Linked DNA regions of Methylobacillus flagellatus KT. The protein of the gene in region 1 interacts with the protein of each later gene in a pairwise test. Links are inferred from orthologs where the notes say so. Each region holds a gene or a part of one and is shown in the gene's direction. Other genes may lie near its edges. The genes, in order: MFLA_RS02450 and dsbD.

What was found.
Region 2: the proteins of MFLA_RS02450 (region 1) and dsbD interact in binary tests that used the Escherichia coli proteins (3 or more experiments, as listed by UniProt). The link is inferred for Methylobacillus flagellatus KT from one-to-one orthologs.

What each region holds. Positions count from the first base shown.
Region 1 is NC_007947.1:485,569-488,591, reverse strand. Bases 87-2,784 are described here. They hold MFLA_RS02450 (peroxiredoxin family protein), read left to right. Parts: upstream 87-1,031; coding sequence 1,032-1,538; downstream 1,539-2,784. Other genes in these bases: MFLA_RS02440 (hypothetical protein), read left to right, coding at 1,967-2,764; hemJ (protoporphyrinogen oxidase HemJ), read left to right, coding at 1,540-1,953; MFLA_RS02455 (DUF3683 domain-containing protein), read right to left, coding at 87-831. In the rest of the region: more of MFLA_RS02455, read right to left, coding at 1-86. UniProt on the Escherichia coli protein: Involved in disulfide bond formation. Catalyzes a late, reductive step in the assembly of periplasmic c-type cytochromes, probably the reduction of disulfide bonds of the apocytochrome c to allow covalent linkage with the heme.
Region 2 is NC_007947.1:26,999-30,323, reverse strand. Bases 326-3,325 are described here. They hold dsbD (protein-disulfide reductase DsbD), read left to right. Parts: upstream 326-889; coding sequence 890-2,761; downstream 2,762-3,325. Other genes in these bases: MFLA_RS00130 (TlpA family protein disulfide reductase), read left to right, coding at 2,745-3,302; cutA (divalent-cation tolerance protein CutA), read left to right, coding at 546-893; MFLA_RS00145 (FxsA family protein), read right to left, coding at 326-547. In the rest of the region: MFLA_RS00150 (CDP-6-deoxy-delta-3,4-glucoseen reductase), read right to left, coding at 1-36; more of MFLA_RS00145, read right to left, coding at 101-325. UniProt on the Escherichia coli protein: Required to facilitate the formation of correct disulfide bonds in some periplasmic proteins and for the assembly of the periplasmic c-type cytochromes.

The sequences.
Region 1 (3,023 bases):
CGCGATATTGCCGCCTATGCACGAGGCATCGGCGGAGGTCGGGTCGACGGCGAACTCCAGTCCAGCGGCGCTGGCTGCCTCCATCACGCGACGCGTCACCACGCCTGCGCCGCAATGGATCACCGGCACCTTTTCCACCACACCCGGCAACTGGGTGTAACTGACCGCGGAATATTGGTCGAGCTTTTCGGTATTGATGACTGCGGAAAGCTTGGTGAGCGGCACGGCGCCACCAGTGTAACCAGTGCCACCGCCACGCGGGATGATGGTCAGGCCGAGCTCGATGCAGACGCGCACCAGTGCCGCGATTTCCTGTTCGGTGTCCGGCGTGATGACGACGAACGGATATTCCACGCGCCAGTCGGTCGCATCCGTCACATGGGAAACGCGCGACAAGCCATCAAAGCGGATATTATCCTTGCGCGTATGGCGCGACAGCCTGCTCAATGCGCGCTTGCGCAGCGCTTCTATATCCTCGAATTCCTGCGCAAATGCATCCACCGCCTTGCGTGCGGCCGCCACCAGCTTGATTACCTTGGTATTGCCCGCGCTGCGTTCGTCGATCGCCTTGATGCGGTGTGCCAGCGCATCAATTAATGCCTTGCGCCGTTTTTTGTTGGCGAGCAGGTCATCCTGTAAATAAGGGTTGCGCGACACCACCCACAGATCTCCCAGCACCTCGAACAACATGCGCGCCGAACGGCCAGTCTTGCGCTCGGATCGCAGTTCATTCAGTACGTTCCAGATATCCTCACCCAGGAAGCGGATGACGATTTCCCGGTCGGAAAAGGAAGTGTAGTTGTAGGGGATTTCGCGTAGGCGGGGTGTCATGCTGGGAATGGAAGCCAAAGACACAATTATATCATGGCGATAGATACAGAAATAAACGCAAATGCAGTGCTGGCGCGGCTTTCAAGAGAATGATAATTGTTAGCATACAAAATCTTCCGGCGCATTTCGGATGACAAATCCAGTGAAAAGCACCACAATGACATTCTAGATACGTTGATGTTGGAATGACTGTCTTCACCATGTCACAGAAATTACGCAAAGTCCTGATCCCTTTGGCCATTGTCGGCTTGCTTGCATTTCTTGGCTTTTCCCTGACACAAAAGCCGCAAGCGCCTGACATCACCTTCGTCACGCTGGAAGGCAAGACCATTCCCTTGTCTTCCCAGCAAGGCAAGCTGGTGCTGGTGAACTTCTGGGCAACCGACTGCCCTGGCTGCATCGCGGAAATGCCTGGGTTGATCCAGACCTACAATGAATACAAGGACAAGGGTTTCGAAGTGATTGCAGTGGCCATGTCTTACGATGGTATCCAGCAGGTCATCAATTACTCGCACAATAACGCCCTCCCCTTTCCCGTCAGCCATGACAGCAGCGGTGATGCGGCTATGCAATTCAACGATGTCCGTGTCACGCCGACTTCTTTCATCATCGACAAGCAAGGCCGCATCATTCAAAAATTGATCGGCGAGCTGGATTTCAGCGCCCTGCGCAAATTGCTTGACCAACACTTAGGTAAGGCGGGTTGACATGCTTTGGATCAAGGCTTGGCATATCGTGTTCATGGTGACCTGGTTCGCTGGCTTGTTCTATCTGCCGCGCCTGTTCGTCTATCATGCCCAGACTGAGGACCATGTCGGCAGCGAGCGCTTCAAAATCATGGAGCGCAAGCTGTTTTTCGGCATCATGACGCCTGGCGCGCTACTCACCATCATATTTGGCCTCTGGCTGTGGCATGGTTACGGTTTTTCAGGCGGCTGGCTGCACGCAAAGCTCACATTGGTCGCCCTGCTGATTGCTTACCACCTGTATTGCGGCAAGCTGCTGTTCGACTTCAAGCACGACCGCAACCGCCACGGACATGTTTTTTACCGCTGGCTGAACGAACTGCCTGTGCTCGTGCTGGTCGCAGTGGTGATATTAGTGGTTGTCAAACCTTTCTAGCCTGGATATGCCTATGTTCAATCGAAATCACTCATGGCTACTGCAATCCCTCAAGGCAAGCAAGAGCAAGCCGCGATTGCGCCTGTTGAAGATCTTCGACCTGACCCTCATGTCCTCCCGGCCATTGCCGGAAATTGAGCAAGAACTGCTACGGCAGCAAGACAGCCTGGCCCGCTATCTCAGCAAGCAGGCCAAGGCGTGCGGTGCCCAGCTTCCGGAAGTACTGGCCCAGCAAATCCTCATCATGCTGGAAAATGCACTGAAGGAAGAGTTGCGATACCCTGGCAGTCAGGCATTGCGCCAGGCCCGCACTGCCAGCGACGCACTGATCCATGCGCAATGTGACCACAGCTGGCGCAGACTGCGGGACTTCGGCATGAGTGCCAGCTTCATCAGCCTGCTGGGGATCACCTTGTTCATGTCATGGTATATGTTGCGGGAAACGCCGCCGATGCACAAATCCCCTTCCAGCCACCAATTATGGAACACGGTGGCACAGGAAGCAGTTGTTGCCAGCCCCCACCATGTAGCGGAACTGTACAGCGCCATAGAGCGCATGCGCCAAGGCAATTGCCATTTCCCGCAGGCACTGATGCTGAGCGCACCTGAACGCGGTGTCTTCCTGACCAACATCGTGGCCGGCAACATTTCCAGCCAGGCCGAGGAGATTACCTTGGCAAGCCAACTGCTCAACAAGGTCAGTTGCGAATACAAGCCCCTCACCATGCTGTCTGAATCCGAACAAGCCTATATCAAGGCCCGGCTGACAGTGCCTGCCGTCACAGCCAATAAACCCATCCAGCGGTCCTAGGCCGAGTTAATCAGGCAGCTCCTGATTTCCTGCTTACCATTGTGGCTAACCATGCTGGTAGCTTCCTGCCACAGGCCCGGCTGGAGGCATGCCCTGACGACCTGGCCCTTCCTTAATATTGGCGCTTCCAAGCATCTTGGGCTTGAATCCCACCTGATTAAGCGATTGAGGTTGAGCTTCGCGCCTGCTGCACACCCATAAGACATGCCGCAACTCCTGGGCGGCAAGCGCCCGCTCTGGCGCTGCTGACTGCCTTTGA
Region 2 (3,325 bases), 460 kb from region 1 along the record:
GCGATCACTAGGCTTGATAATGACTTGAAAAGACATGGAGATATCCCCGACTTATGCACAGCCCCAACAGGCCGGAAAAATCCGCAAGTCTAGCATAGCGCTAATCCTCGCGCCGGTACTCCCCTTCGATCACATCACCCCGGCCCGGGGGCCTGTGTGTCTCCTGACGTTGACTCTGGCTACTGGTTTCACGTGAAACGATATCATCATTGGCGGCTTCGTGAAGCTTGCTCCCGCCAGGCAGCAGGAGCAGGACGACGGCAATGGCGTCACTGATTACCCCCGGCATGATGAGCAGCATGCCTGCCAGCATATTCTTCGCGCTGCCGAAAATGGCACGCAGCGGAGTGCCGCCAGCCTGCAAGGTTTGCACCATACGCCCCATCATCATGAGCTTTTCGTCCTGGATGAGTCGCCATCCCAGCATGCCCACTAATATCAAATAGGCCAGCACCAGCCAGCCATACCTTGCTGCCAACTCCACCAACACCCATACCTCAGCAATCGGGAATGCGAGTAAAATCAGCAAGAGGAAAAGAAAACGCATGAAAAATCAATCTCCAATCATAGAAAACAGCGACGCCATCCTGGTACTGACCAACCTGCCAGACCAGCATAGTGCCGCAAACATTGCGCGTGAGCTCATCAGCCGGAAACTGGCTGCCTGCGTCAACCTGCTCGCCCCGTGCCAGTCGGTTTATCAGTGGCAGGGCAAGATGGAAACCGCAACGGAAATACCCTTGCTCATCAAAACCACCAGCCTGCGCTACCCCCAGCTAGAGCAAGTCATTCGTGAGCTGCATCCATACGAACTTCCCGAGATCATCCATGTCCCAGTCACGGGCGGTTTGCCTGCCTATCTTACATGGCTACACGAGGAAACCCGGGATTGAAATCTGCATTACCGCGCCAGCTGGCTTGCATGCTGACATCCATCCTGCTGCTCTTCACGATGCCGCTCACAACCAGCATCGTGCAGGCCGCACCCGGCAGTCAGTTAAGCGACTGGCTGAATCAGGGACGCAATGCATTCCTGGGAACCGATACCGATCATATTCTGCCACCAGAGCAAGCTTTCAAGCTCCAGGTCGAATTCATTGACGCCAGCCGACTACAGGCAGCATTCAAGATAGCGCCCGGGCATTACCTATACAAGGACAGAATCAAGTTCGAGCTGGAGCCTGCCGGGCATAGTGTCAGTGATCTCAACCTGCCGCAAGGCGAATGGAAACAGGATCCCACCTTTGGTCGCACCGAAGTGTTCCACCGCGACTTTACCGCAGATATGCGCATGACGCCTGCCGCCACCTTGAGCAGTAACCTCATCCTCAAGGCCACCTATCAAGGCTGCAGTGAAAAAGGCCTGTGCTACCCGCCTGTGCATCAGACCATTGCGCTGGACTCCCTGCTTGCGACCACGCATGCCGGCCCAGGTTCCATTCCAGCACCACAGGCTGAGCATGATCGTGCTGCCAGCCTGCTCGCAAGTGGTCAATTCTGGCTGATTGTCGCGGGTTTTTTCGGGTTCGGCCTATTGCTATCGCTCACCCCATGCGTGCTTCCCATGATCCCTATCCTTTCCGGCATCATCGTCGGCAGCCAACGCAAACATCGCTTATATGCTTTCTGGCTTTCCCTGGCATATACATTGGGCATGGCATTGAGCTATACCGCCGCAGGCGTAGCTGCCGGGCTTTCCGGGCAGCTGCTGAGCGCGACCTTGCAGAATGCCTGGGTACTGGGCGCAAGTGCACTGGTGTTCATCTTGTTGGCCCTTTCCATGTTCGGCCTGTACGAGCTGAAATTGCCGGCCATGCTCGAGCACCGCTTGGTGAATGCCAGCAACCGTCTGCCGGGGGGCCACCTGATCGGTGTATTTGCCATGGGCGTGCTTTCCGCACTGATTGTGAGTCCCTGCGTCGCGGCTCCGCTGGCGGGCGCCCTGCTTTACGTCGGGCAGACGCAGGATGTTGCCCTAGGCGCCACTGCCTTGTTTGCCTTATCCATGGGCATGGGTATGCCACTCCTATTGGTGGGGGCATCGGCGGGAGCCGTCTTGCCCAAGGCCGGGCCGTGGATGATCGCGATACGCCAGGCGTTTGGCGTCTTCATGCTGGCTGTCGCCCTCTGGATTGTATCCCCACTGCTGCCCACCAGCCTCCAGCTCTTGCTCTGGGCTGCGCTGCTCATCGTGCCGGCCATTTTCATGCGTGCGCTCGACCGTCTCCACGAGGCTGCCACGGCCTGGCAACGTTTCTGGAAGGGGATTGCCATCATCATGCTGCTGGCGGGCGCCACCTTGGTCATTGGTGCAGCCTCGGGCGCCAAGTCTCCCCTGCAGCCGTTGGAAAGACTGGCACTGGGCCAGGCTGGCCCCGACACCAGCCTGCCGTTCCAGCGCATCAAGCAGGTAAGCGACCTGGAGCAAGCACTAAGCCAGCATCCAGGCAAGCCGGTGTTGCTGGATTTTTACGCCGACTGGTGCGCCGCTTGCAAGGAAATGGAGCACTTCACCTTCCGCGATGCCGATGTACGCGCCCACTTGCAGGCATTCGTCCTCCTGCAGGCAGATGTGACTGTCAATGATGCCGAAGACCAGGCGCTGCTCAAGCATTTCGGCCTGTTTGGTCCGCCCGGCATCATTTTCTTTGACGGAAAAGGGCAGGAAATGACGCATCACCGGGTCATCGGCTATCAAAACAGCAATCAATTCCTCCAGACATTGAATAGGGTAAAATCGGCCAATGACACGATCCAATAAGAAGGGCTTGAGCAAGCGCGGATTTTTCATGTTGGCATTGGCGCTGGCAGCCTCCATCCTGCTTATCCAGCAATATGCCAGCAAACCTCGCTTGGCACATCCCGTCGAGACATTTGCCTCCACCACGCCATTCTTTGCCGCTCATGCATCGGATCTCCAGGGCATGGAGCAGCCGTTATCACAGTGGCAGGGACAGCTACTGATCGTGAATTTCTGGGCGACCTGGTGCGCACCCTGTCGCGAGGAAATGCCAGAGCTCGCGGAGCTGGCACGTGAGTACGCGGGCAAGCTGGTCGTACTTGGCATCTCCCTGGATAGCGTGGAGAAAATGCAGGTTTTTGCCCAAGACACGCCCGTACCCTATCCTTTATTGTCCGCAGAGGATGAAGGTATGACTCTCAGTGCTTCGCTCGGTAACCTGAATAGTGTGGTTCCACATACCGTGATCATCGGTCCCGATGGTAAAATCCTCAAGAGTTATTTTGGTCGTGTCACCAAGGTGCTTTTGCTAGAAACATTGCAGCCCGCACTTGATTCATGAGCCAAATTCCCAAGCTGAACAAT